Regions from separate parts of the Mesorhizobium sp. 128a genome, predicted to be linked through region 1. Evidence: predicted binding sites of a transcription regulator. Region 1 holds the regulator's gene; each other region holds the start of a gene.

Region 1 (3,025 bases):
GCCCGCGTCGAGGAGCTGATCGACGAACTGCGCCAGAACTACACGATCGTCATCGTCACCCACTCGATGCAGCAGGCGGCGCGCGTGTCGCAGCGCACGGCGATGTTCCATCTCGGCTACCTGGTCGAGGAGGGCGCCACCGACAAGATGTTCACCAACCCCGACGACAAGCGCACCCAGGACTACATTACCGGCCGCTTCGGCTGAGCCGTCCAGCGGTTGAATTTCAGGCACGAGGACCAGGATCATGGGTGAACATACCGTCGCCTCCTTCGATGAAGAGCTGGGGCAGATCAGCAAGCTGATCCGCGACATGGGCGATCTGGCCGGCTCGATGGTCAGCGGCTCGACCAAGGCGCTGCTCACTTCGGACAATGCGCTGGCGCAGCGCGTCGTTTCCGACGACGCCATCATGGACGCGCGCCAGCGCGAGCTCGACGACCGCGCCATCACGCTGATCGCTAAACGCCAGCCGGTGGCCAACGATCTGCGCGCCGTGGTCGGCTCGATCCGCATGGCCGGCGACCTCGAGCGCATCGGCGACCTTGCCAAAAACATCGCCAAGCGCGTCGGCACCGTCGGCCTCAGCGTCACGCCGCGCGACCTGTCGCACTCCATCGACGCGATGGCGCAACTGGTGCTGATCCAGGTGCAGGGCGTTGTCGAGGAATATGCTGCCGCCGATGCTGCAGCGCTGGCGAAACTCAGGAATGAGGACGAGCGCATCGACGTCAAATACACCTCGGTGTTCCGCGAGCTCTTGACCTACATGATGGAAGACCCGCGCAACATCACGGCCTGCACGCATCTCCTGTTCTGCGCCAAGAACCTGGAGCGCATCGGCGATCATGTCACCAACATCGCCGAAAATGCGTATTATGTGCTGACCGGCCAGCAATTGCCCGCCAATCGCCCGAAGCAGGACGAAACGGCGATGGCCACATCGCCCTGATAAAGGTGAACTGCTGATGATTGCGCCACGCATCATGGTCGTGGAGGATGAGGAGCCGCTGGGCGTGCTGCTCCGCTACAACCTCGAATCCGAAGGCTACCAGGTCGAGGTGGTTACACGCGGCGACGAGGCCGAAATCCGGCTGCAGGAAAACGTGCCGGATCTCTTGGTGCTCGACTGGATGGTGCCGGCGGTGTCCGGCATCGAGCTGTGCCGCCGGCTCAGGATGCGGCCCGAGACCGAGCGGCTGCCGATCATCATGCTGACCGCGCGCGGCGAAGAGAGCGACCGCGTGCGCGGCCTTTCCACCGGTGCCGACGATTATCTGGTCAAGCCGTTCTCGACGCCGGAGTTCATGGCGCGGGTGAAGGCGCTGCTGCGCCGCGCCAAGCCCGAAGTGCTGTCCAGCGTGCTCAAGGTCGGCGACATCGTGCTCGACCGCGAGTCGCACCGCGTCTACCGCAAGAAGAGCGAGATACGGCTGGGGCCGACCGAGTTCCGGCTGCTCGAATTCATGATGCGCCATCCCGGCCGTGTGTTCTCGCGCAGCCAGTTGCTCGACAATGTCTGGGGCGAGACGATCTATATCGACGAGCGCACGGTCGACGTGCATGTCGGGCGCTTGCGCAAGGCGGTCAACAATGGCCGCATGCCGGATGTGATCCGCACCATCCGTGGTGCGGGGTATGCGATCAGGGAAGACTGATCAGGCAACGCTCTTTCCAGCGCCCGCTCGCGCCTGCACGCCCGGCGCGAAAATCTCCTGGTCGACAAAGGTCAGCGCGCGCATGGCGCAGCCTTCGCGGATCAGCGGCAGCTCGTTGGGCTCGGTGTCGAAGGAGATTGACTTCGAGTGCTGGCCGCCGGCGGTCTGGGCAATCGCTTCGCGCAATGCCGGTTCGATCAGATCGAAGGCGGCGGCGCTGACGCCGACCATGGCGACCGGTGCCGGATCGATCAGCGCGAACAGGCTGCCGAGGCCGAAGCCGAGCGCCTCGCCGGCCTTGCGGTAGGCTTCCCGCTCCGGGCCATCGGTCTCGCGGGCCCGTGCGGCGAGCGCCCGCATGTCGGCGTCGCCGACATCGACCGGTTCGGCGTCCTCGCTCATCATTTTGGCGCTGCGCCAGATGGCATAGTTGCCGGCATAAGCCTCGACGCAGCCGCGCCGCCCGCAACGGCACAGCGCGCCGCCGGGCCGATGGATCATGTGGCCGAACTCGCCGCCCGACGAATGCGTGCCGGTGAACAGTTCGCCCTTCAACACCAGCCCCATGCCGATGCCGTGCGACAGCAGGATGGCGATGAAATCGTCGCGGTAGCGCTCAGGCTGGCGCCATTGCAGCGCCACTGCCATCATGTTGCAATCGTTTTCCATGGTGGCCGGAATGCCGAATTCTGCTTCCAGTATGTCAGCGAAGGCAATGTCGGTCAGCGGGGTGATCGGCGACCACAGCATGGCGCGCGCCTGCGAATCGGTGATGCCCTGGATGCCCATGGCAATGCGGGCGATGCTCTGGACATCGAGGTCGGGATCCTCGAGCCGCCGCCGCACGATTGCCGTGCATTCGCCGATCAGCTCGTCGCGCGGCATGGTCAACGTATCCAGCCGGCGCTGCTCCTCGGCGACCACCTGGCCGGCATAGTCGATGACGGTGACGGAAAGGAAATTAAGCGACAGCACCACGGTCATCACCGCCGCCGCTTCCGGATTGAGGCCCAGGCCGACTTGCGGCCGGCCGCGTTTCAGCGCTCCGGTCTCGCCTGCCTTGCTCTCGGCCAGGATGCCTTCCGCAATCAGGTCGGACGAGATTGCCGATATAGTCGAATGGCTGAGGCCGGTGGTCGCCGCGATCTCGGTGCGCGACGGCTGGCCGGCCCGGCGCACGGCCGAAATCACCATCGCGCGGTTGCGACGGCGCAGATCGTCGTGGCGGATTCCAACCGACATCTTTCTTGTTTCCTCCCGGTCCTCCTCCCGCCTCATGATAGTGAAGGCGGTCGGTGACACCAGCAAATATTGGCAGAAGCAGGCCGCCCTGTCATTGTTTATTGCGAGTCTCGAAAAAATTCACT
Region 2 (3,025 bases), on a different contig from region 1:
TGGAGGCCGCCCGCGACCTGTCGATCTGCGATGTCGGTACGCCAAGGGCAACGGCGCCGCCGGAATACCGCAAGCCTTATCTCAGCATCGATCAGCAGCGACGCTACCGTTACATCATCTCGCTCGAAGGCAACGATGTCGCGACCAATCTGAAATGGATCATGAGTTCGAATTCGCTCTGCCTGATGCCGCCACCGACCTATGAGACCTGGTTCGCCGAGGGCCAGCTCGAGCCCGATGTCCATTATGTGCCGCTGGCGCCCGATTTCAGCGATCTGGCCGAGCGGGTGCACCACCTCGAGAAGCATCCCGCCGAAGCCCAGCGTATCGTTGCGGCAGCCAACGCCTATTGCCGCAAATTCACCAACGAGCAGGCCGAGCAGGCGATCAGCTTGCTCGTGCTCTACAAATATTTCGTGCTCAGCGGCCAGATCGAGCCCGATCCGGAGGTCTGGCGGTTTATCGCGGGCTAGCGTCAGATGACGCTGCGGTCGAGAACGAGATCAGCCGGGCCGAACCGGTCCTTCGCCGTGAACTGTTGGTGCCAGTAGGGGTAGAGCACAGGCGGCCGGCTGACGGCATCGAGACGGTCGCGTTCCTCAGCGGTGAGGGCGAGTGCTGCTGCGGCAAGATTGTCCTTCAACTGGGTCTCGTTGCGGGCGCCGATCACCAGCGAAGAGACCGCCGGCCGGCCGAGCAGCCAGGCAAGCGCGACCTGCGCCGCCGAAACGCCGCGTGCCGCACCGATGTCGACCAGCACATCGACGATCCGCCACAGCCGGTCTTCATCGCGGATCGGCGGTTCCGACCAGCCGGCAAGCTGGCGCGCGGTCGGGCTGTCGCGCCGGTACTTGCCTGACAAAAGGCCGCCGGCGAGCGGGCTCCACACCAGCACACCAAGGCCCTGGTCGACCGAGATCGGCAAGAGTTCATATTCGGCCTCGCGCGCTTCCAGCGTGTAATGGATCTGCTGGGTGACGAAGCGCGGCTGGTGCTGGCTGTCGCTGATGCCGAGCGCCTTCATCACCTGCCAGCCGGAATAGTTGGAGCAACCGACATAGCGGATCTTGCCCTGGGCAACCAGCGTGTCGAGCGCGGCGATGGTTTCCTCGAGCGGCGTCGTGCCGTCCCATTCGTGCAGGAAATAGATGTCGATGACATCGGTTCTGAGGCGCTTCAGGCTCTTCTCGCATTCGCGGATCAGATGATGGCGCGACAGGCCTTCGTCGTTCGGGCCCTTGCCGATCCGCATACGCGCCTTGGAGGCGATCAGCACATCGTTCTTGCGCTTGCCGCCGAGCGCCTCGCCGATGATCTCTTCCGACAGGCCGTTCGAATAGACATTGGCGGTATCGATGAGGTTGATGCCGGCATCGATGCAGGTGTCGATGATGAGCGATGCCTCCGCGAGATCGGAATTGCCGACGGCGGCGAACGGCCCGCTGCCGCCGAAGGTCATGGTGCCCAGCGCCAGCGTCGAAACTTTCAAGCCTGAACGGCCAAGCGTGCGGTATTCCATGTCAGATCCTCGTAGTTTTGGTGGGGGGCAGTTTAGCAGGGAAGGGCGGAAGCCCGAACGGGTCCGCTATTTGTAGGACAATTTGATCGGCTTGTCGCCATGCCAGGGCGGCGGTTTGGTCATGCCTCGCCGGTCTGTGCTGTGATCGACCGGCCGGCGGCTTGCAATAAAACCGTCATTGCCGGCCTATATCAAGTCGGCTCAGGGTTTCACGTCAGTCGGCAAGCGGAGCAGTGGAAATGACCGAGTTGAAGCAGAATTCTCCAGCCAGGGATTGGCTCGAAGCCGAACTCGCCGACACGCTCGACGAAGACTATGAACTGGAAATGTCGGAACCGGCGCTGTCGCTGGAGATCGCCAAGATCTACAAGAACGCGCATCCGCCATCGATCGATCGCATGCAGTATTTTCGCGATCTGATCAGCCTGCAGTCGGAACTGATCAAGCTGCAGTCCTGGGTCGCCTACCACAAGAAAAAACTGGTGGTGATTTTCGAGGGCCGCGATTCCGCCGGCAAGGGTGGCGTCATCAAGCGCATCACCCAGCGCCTCAACCCGCGCATCGCTCGTGTCGTGGCGCTGCCGGCGCCGACGGAGCGTGAGAAATCGCAATGGTATTTCCAGCGCTACGTGCCGCATCTGCCGGCCGGTGGCGAGATCGTGCTGTTCGACCGCTCCTGGTACAACCGCTCCGGCGTCGAGCGGGTGATGGGCTTTGCCGACCAGGATCAGGTCGAGCAATTCTTCCACGACGTCCCGGAGTTCGAACGCATGCTGGTCCGCTCAGGCGTCACCCTGGTCAAATACTGGTTCTCCATCACCGACGAGGAGCAGCAGATGCGCTTCATGATGCGCATCCACGATCCGATGAAGCAGTGGAAGCTGTCGCCGATGGACCTGCAGTCGCGCGTGCGCTGGGAGCAGTACACCAAGGCCAAGGAAGAGACCTTCGCCCGCACCAACATTCCCGAGGCGCCGTGGTACATCGTCGAAGGCAACGACAAGAAGCGGGCGCGGCTGAACTGCATCGACCACCTGCTCAAGCAGATGCCTTACGAAGATGTGCCGCACGAAGAAATCACGCTGCCCGAGCGGGTGTTCAATCCGGAATATGAGCGCCAAGTGCTGCCGCGCGAGCTTTACGTGCCGGAGAAGTATTGAGCATTCTTTCCTTCTCCCCGTTTCACGGGGAGAAGGTGCCCGAAGGGCGGATGAGGGGCAGCGCTAACCTAAGGGTTAGGTGCCCCCTTGCTGTCGCTGCCATGCTGGCCACTCAATTCCGAACCGGCGCGCCGCCCCTCATTGTCCTGCCGGACATTTCTCCCCGTGAACGGGGAGAAAGAGGCCTGCACTACCCCCGCTTGATCGTCACATGCGTGGCAAGCGCCGTCGCCACCTGTTCGGTGCACTGATAGCCAAGCTTCAGCATATCCAGGCCGGCAAACAGGTTCTCGCCCTTGCCGAGCAGCACCGGCGAGATCGCCAGGTGCATCTCGTCGATCAGCTT
Region 3 (3,025 bases), on a different contig from region 1:
ATATCAAGCAGACCGTCGCCGGCCAGCGTGCGAGCCGAGACATTGCCCGAGTGCGAGGCGCCGCGCATGACGTTGGGGGCGCCCATCAGCACGCCGAGCCCGGCCTCCTTCGACGCTTTGGCGGCTTCCAGCGTGGTCGGGAACTCTGCGACGCGCACGCCTTGCTCAATCGCCTCATCGACATGGCCTGATGTGGCGTCGTCATGGCTTGCCAGCACAATGCCGCGCTCGTTGCACGCGGCTGATATCGCCACCCGGTTCGGCCCCGAATTCTGTGCCGAGTCCGCCATCCGCTTTTCGCAGAACAGCTTGAAATCGCGATCGGTCAGCTTCAGCTTGCGCTGATAGTAATAGGCGTAGGTTTCGAGGTTGACGAACTGGCGCTGGCCGGGCGCATGATCCATCAGCGAGGCCAGCCTGACCCGCTCGTCGCCATCGAAATTGGCGAAGGCGGCGAGGCAATCCGGCGCCGAGACCTCGCAGCGCAGATGCAGGAAATGATCGGCCCGCAGGCGATCCTCACGCACGCTGTCCTCGATGGCGTCAGCCAGCTTGCGGATGTCGTCGGAGGTGAGGTCGGCGTCCTCGTCCATGCCGATGCGCAAGGCGTCGAGCACGGTGGTGATCCCTGCGGTGGCCACCTGCGCGTCATGGGCGAGCACGGCGGCGATCGGATTCCAGCGCACTTTCGGCCGCGGCGCATAGTGACCTTCGAGATGGTCGGTGTGGAGTTCGACCAGGCCGGGGATGATATAGTCGCCGCCCATATCTTCGCCGGTTCGGCTTGTCCCGGCGTCGATGCCGGCGACAAGCCCGTCGCGCAGCACCAGCGAACCCTCGACGATCTCGTCGGCAAGCACGATGCGGGCATTTGATAGAACAGTTTCGGCGGTCATTTCAGGCAGTCCTTGAGGGTGGGGCGGTCAAGCGGTTTTTCTGGCCGGGCGGCGCCCGAGCGCATGATGGGAGAGCACCATGAACGGGGCGCCCGGTTCGGTTTCGACAAACAGCGTCAGCGCATCCACCAGCACCGGCTGCTGCAGCACCTCTGCGAACAGGCTGTCGATTGCTGCACGCAGACGTTGGCTTTCCTGTGGCCCGGCCCGGCCGGACAGCGTCATGTGGAAGCGAAAGGTCTCGAAGACATAGGGGTAGCCCCACTGGCAGAGATTGCGGAACTCGGCGGGTTTAAGCGAATCCGGGCTGCGCCTTTCGATTTCCGCCTCGGTGAGCGGCGCGCGAAAACGGTCGAAGCCGAGCACGACGTCATCGGCGAAACGGTTGAGCGGCGGTAGCGGGCTTTCCGGCACCAAGGCAAAGAAGCCATCGATCTGGCTGACGATTAGGCGCGGGATGGTGACGGTTGGCGTTGCTTCGGCAAAGGCGTCAAGCGCGGCGCGCAGCGAGGTTTCCGTTTCGTTGGCGGCCAGCCGGAAGGGGGCTTTCAGCGTCGCATGAAAACCATAACGCCGCGCCGATGCGGTATGAAACGCGACTTCGGCCGCCGACAGGTCGGCCACCGCCTCGACCGGCCTTGTGGGGGCACCGAAAGGGTCACGTCCCAGCCAGTTGGCGGCGAGCCGCGCCAGCGGTTCGTCCTGCCTTGGGGTGAAATAAATGGCATAGCGCATCGAAAATCCTCGTTAAAGCGCGCCGCCTCTAGAGGGCTGGATGCGGCGCGCTTTAAGTCTGTTTGCTTTGGCATGTCGTTATCCCAAAACCGCTTCGCACTTTTGGGCGACATGCACCGTCCCGCTGCCATAGGTGATTTCCATGACGGATTGACGAAGCTTCTGCGGGTTTTCGATGGCAAATCGACCAGAAAAGTCCTTAGCCGACGATTTTTTTCAGCTGGACCAACAGCTTGCGCTGTTCAGGCCTTCATCAGCCATTCGTGCTCGGGCGCATTGTAGAATTTCCACGTCCGCTTCGGTCCGGCCATGACATTGAGATAATAGAGATCATAGCCGTGGCAGGCGGCGCAGGGGTGATAGCCCTTGGGCACCAGCACGACATCGCCGTCCTCGATCGCCATCGCTTCGTCGAGCTCGCGGGCGCCGTTGTTGTCGGCGTCGGTGTAGACGCGCTGGAAGGCAAAGCCCTGCGGCGGGTTGAGGCGGTGGTAGTAGGTCTCCTCGAGATAGGATTCGACCGGCAGATTGTCCTGGTCGTGCTTGTGGGGGGGATAACTCGATGTGTGGCCACCGGGCGTGATGACCTCGACCACCAGCAGTGAGTCGGCCGGCTTGCCTTCCGGCAATATGTTGGTGACGTAGCGCGTGTTGGTGCCCTTGCCGCGAATTTCCTGGCCAAGATCGTCGGGCGCGACGACGCGGACGGCCAAGCCGCCGCCAAGGCCTGGGGCCGAGCAGACCGCGAGTTCGAGTTCGGTGTCGGCGGTGACCGACCAGTCCGATCCCTCAGGCACATAGACCGACCAAGGCTTGCCCTCGAATGGCGACATGCGCTCGCCCAGCAGGCCAAGTTCCCGGCCGCCGGCTTCCGCTTTGCCCTTGCCGGTGACGAAGACCAGGCACACTTCGCGATCGCCCGTCTTTCCCGAGGCGTTTTCGCCCGGCTTCAGCCGATGCAGGTCGAAACCGACATAGGTCCAGCCGGCGCTTTTGGGCGTGACATGGGCGACACGGCCATGGCCCTTGTCGGCTTTGACAAGCAGTTTCGACATTGCGTCATTCCTTCGGTTCGGCCGGAGGCTTGGCTTCCTCGACCGGTTTGTAGAGGTAGAAAAACTGCCACACTGCATATCCGGCGAAACCCAGTGCGATCACGCCCCAGAATGGGGTGCCGGAGGCGAATTCTATTCCCGCCCAGATCACGCAGACGGCGACGACGGCAACGCGCCGCCACAACGGCCGGAAGAACGGGTGCTCATAGTCTTTCATTGCGCCATCCGAGGTTCAGCAGACCCGACTTCAGATAGACCGCGCGTCACGGCGAATCCAGCCTTCAGGCATTGGGAAAGCCTTGAGTCTCGACCGTGTAGCCAGCAGCCGTCATGACCCGC
Region 4 (3,025 bases), on a different contig from region 1:
CGACCAGACGCCGTCGGCGCCGACCAGCAGCCGGCCGCGTGCCTCGATCGCGCGGCCATCCACCTCGGCGGTCACGGCAACATCTTGCGCGTTGACGGCGATACCTGTGACCCGCGCGCCGGTGACGAGCTCAACCCCAGGCTGTTCTGCGACTTGCGCCAGCAGTGCCGCCTGCAGATCGGCGCGGTGGGCAACAAGATACGGCGCCTGCCAGCGCGCTTCGGCCGCTTGCCCAAGTGGCACCCGCGCCAGTTCGCGCAGCGTCGCCGCGTCCTTTAGCACCACCGCTTCCGGCCGCAAGGCCGCCGGCAGCAGCCGGTCGAGCACGCCGAGTTTTCGAAGAATGCGTGTTGCGTTGGGCGAAAGCTGGATGCCGGCGCCGGCCGCTTCGAGGTGCGACGCCTGTTCCAACAGTTTTATCGGATACCCGCGTTCGGCGAAGGCGAGGGCTGCCGTCAACCCGGCGACGCCGGCCCCGGCGATTATGACCTGCCGGGACCTGACGTCTTCCATCGGGCTTTGCCGCGGAAGATCAGGCGGCCTGGTCGATATAGAGGCAGCCGGGCGGCTGGGTGTCCGTCGCCTTCAGCTTCGCCGAATAGCGGTAGAGCGTCGAGCAATAGGGGCAGACCTTTTCATTGTCGTCGCCCATGTCGAGAAACACGTGGGGATGATCGAAAGGTGGGTTGGCACCGGTGCACATGAATTCCCTGACACCGATGTCGATCGCCGGATGGCCGGCATCGTTCTGGAAATGGGGAATGGAACCGCCTGCCATCATCGTCTCCTTAACGCAGTCTCGTCTGCATCTGGATCATAACAGCTCTGTTTGCAAGATCGATGAAATGAAACTGTCGCAAAAGGCTGGCAGAGGATAAGTTGAGCCGGTTAAGCGCATGACCCCGGAAGCCGAGCGATTCCGCGACGGATCACGCGTCACAAATTGATGTTAGAGCGTCCGTGGCCATCTCGGCATATGCGGTGCTCCAAAAGGAACGGTTGCGGGCAGGAAACCATGAATGAACTGAAGCCGGTGCAGAGCGAATTCATCAATGTCGAGGTGGCGAGCCCCGAGGGCGGCAATCCCGACCGTTTCGTCAACCGCGAATTCTCCTGGCTGCAGTTCAACCGGCGCGTTCTCGAGGAATCGCAGAACGAGCACCACCCGCTGCTCGAACGTGTCCGTTTCCTGTCTATCTCGGCCGCCAATCTCGATGAATTCTTCATGGTCCGCGTCGCTGGTCTTGCCGGCCAGGTGCGCGAAGGCATCGCGCTCAAGAGCCCCGACGGGCGCACGCCCGAGCAGCAACTCGAACAGCTTTTGCGCGAGGTCGAGCGGCTGCAGGAGGACCAGCAGAACAGCCTGTCGGCGCTGATGCTGCTGCTCAACAAGGAAGGTATTGAGAGCATCACCCGCGATGCACTGACCAAGGATGAGAAGGTCTGGCTGGAGGACCATTTCCAGGACCAGGTATTCCCGGTGCTGACCCCGCTGTCGATCGACCCGGCGCATCCCTTCCCGTTCATTCCCAATCTCGGCTTCTCGATGGCGCTGCAATTGCGCCATCGCAAGAATGGCGAGGAGATGAGCGCGCTTCTGCGCCTGCCGGTGGCGCTGAAGCGCTTCATCCGCCTGCCCGACCGCAAGCAGCATGTCCGCTTCATCCCGCTCGAGGAAGCGGTCGGCCTCTATATCGGCAAGCTGTTCCCCGGCTATGAGGTCAAGGGCTCCGGCACCTTCCGCATCATCCGGGACAGCGATATCGAGGTCGAGGAGGAGTCCGAGGACCTCGTGCGCCTGTTCGAGACGGCGCTGAAGCGCCGCCGCCGCGGTTCGGTCATCCGCATCGAATTCGACAAGTTGATGCCCGGCGAGTTGCGCGATTTCGTTGCCGGCGAGCTTGGCGTCTCTTCGAGCCGCATCAGCGTTTTGACCGGCCCGCTGGCGCTTAGCCAGATTTCCGAGGTCGTCGCCGTGCCGCGCGACGACCTCAAGTTCAGGCCCTACAATCCGCGCTTTCCCGAGCGCATCCGCGAGCATGGCGGCGATTGTTTTGCCGCCATCCGCGAGAAGGACATCGTCGTCCACCACCCCTACGAATCCTTCGACGTGGTGGTGCAGTTCCTGCGCCAGGCGATGGCCGACCCGGAAGTGGTGGCGATCAAGCAGACACTCTATCGCACCTCCAACGACAGCCCGATCGTGCGCGCGCTGGTCGATGCCGCAGAGGCCGGCAAGTCGGTGACCGCCCTGGTTGAGCTCAAGGCGCGCTTCGACGAGGAAGCCAACATCCGCTGGGCGCGCGATCTCGAGCGCGCCGGCGTTCAGGTCGTGTTCGGCTTCCTCGAACTGAAGACGCACGCGAAAATGTCGCTGGTAGTGCGGCGGGAAGACGGCAAGCTGCGCAACTATGTGCATCTGGGCACCGGCAACTATCATCCGGTCACCGCGCGCATCTACACCGACCTGTCCTTCTTCACCACCGATCCGACGATTGCCCGCGACGTCGCCCAGCTGTTCAACTTCATCACCGGTTATGCCGAGCCGACCGACGAGATGCGGATTGCGATCTCGCCGTTTACGCTGCGCAGCCGCATCCTGAAGCACATTGCCGATGAGATCGCCTATGCCCTGGCTGGCCGGCCGGCGCGCATCTGGATGAAGATGAATGCGCTCGTCGATCCCAACATCATCGACGCGCTCTATGACGCCAGCCGCGCCGGCGTCGAGGTCGACCTCGTCGTGCGCGGCATCTGCTGCCTGCGGCCGCAGGTGCCGGGCCTGTCGGAAAACATCAGGGTCAAGTCGATCGTCGGCCGTTTCCTCGAACACAGCCGCATCTACTGCTTCGGCAACGGCCATGGCCTGCCCTCAGACGAGGCGATCGTCTACATCTCCTCGGCCGACCTGATGCCGCGCAATCTCGACCGCCGTGTCGAGACCATGGTGCCGATCACCAATCCAACTGTGCATGAACAGATACTTGGCCAGATCATGCTGGGCAACATCATGGACAACCAGCAA

The links. The regulator PhoB, encoded in region 1, activates phosphate uptake and scavenging genes when phosphate is short. The targets are predictions, from matches to a motif close to TGTCATNNANCTGTCAT.
Region 2: ppk2 (polyphosphate kinase 2) is a predicted target of PhoB. The motif match lies at 1,682-1,698, and genes of this name have one in related genera.
Region 3: ACWTU9_RS03390 (DUF1045 domain-containing protein) is a predicted target of PhoB. The motif match lies at 1,774-1,790, and genes of this name have one in related genera.
Region 4: ACWTU9_RS19685 (RNA degradosome polyphosphate kinase) is a predicted target of PhoB. The motif match lies at 842-858, and genes of this name have one in related genera.

What each region holds. Positions count from the first base shown of each region.
Region 1 is NZ_JBSPKY010000002.1:226,090-229,114, reverse strand. It holds gene pstB (phosphate ABC transporter ATP-binding protein PstB) at 1-207, shown strand, start outside; gene phoU (phosphate signaling complex protein PhoU) at 248-952, shown strand; gene phoB (phosphate regulon transcriptional regulator PhoB) at 969-1,658, shown strand; gene ACWTU9_RS04750 (ROK family protein) at 1,659-2,900, opposite strand.
Region 2 is NZ_JBSPKY010000004.1:310,173-313,197, reverse strand. It holds gene ACWTU9_RS10325 (glycosyl transferase family 90) at 1-473, shown strand, start outside; gene ACWTU9_RS10320 (aldo/keto reductase) at 476-1,519, opposite strand; gene ppk2 (polyphosphate kinase 2) at 1,759-2,679, shown strand; gene ACWTU9_RS10310 (dihydrofolate reductase family protein) at 2,870-3,025, opposite strand, start outside.
Region 3 is NZ_JBSPKY010000001.1:739,441-742,465, forward strand. It holds gene ACWTU9_RS03385 (alpha-D-ribose 1-methylphosphonate 5-triphosphate diphosphatase) at 1-896, opposite strand, end outside; gene ACWTU9_RS03390 (DUF1045 domain-containing protein) at 924-1,631, opposite strand; gene iolB (5-deoxy-glucuronate isomerase) at 1,874-2,686, opposite strand; gene ACWTU9_RS03400 (DUF3329 domain-containing protein) at 2,691-2,903, opposite strand; gene iolE (myo-inosose-2 dehydratase) at 2,968-3,025, opposite strand, start outside.
Region 4 is NZ_JBSPKY010000011.1:212,717-215,741, forward strand. It holds gene ACWTU9_RS19675 (FAD-dependent monooxygenase) at 1-513, opposite strand, end outside; gene ACWTU9_RS19680 (zinc-finger domain-containing protein) at 533-778, opposite strand; gene ACWTU9_RS19685 (RNA degradosome polyphosphate kinase) at 1,016-3,025, shown strand, end outside.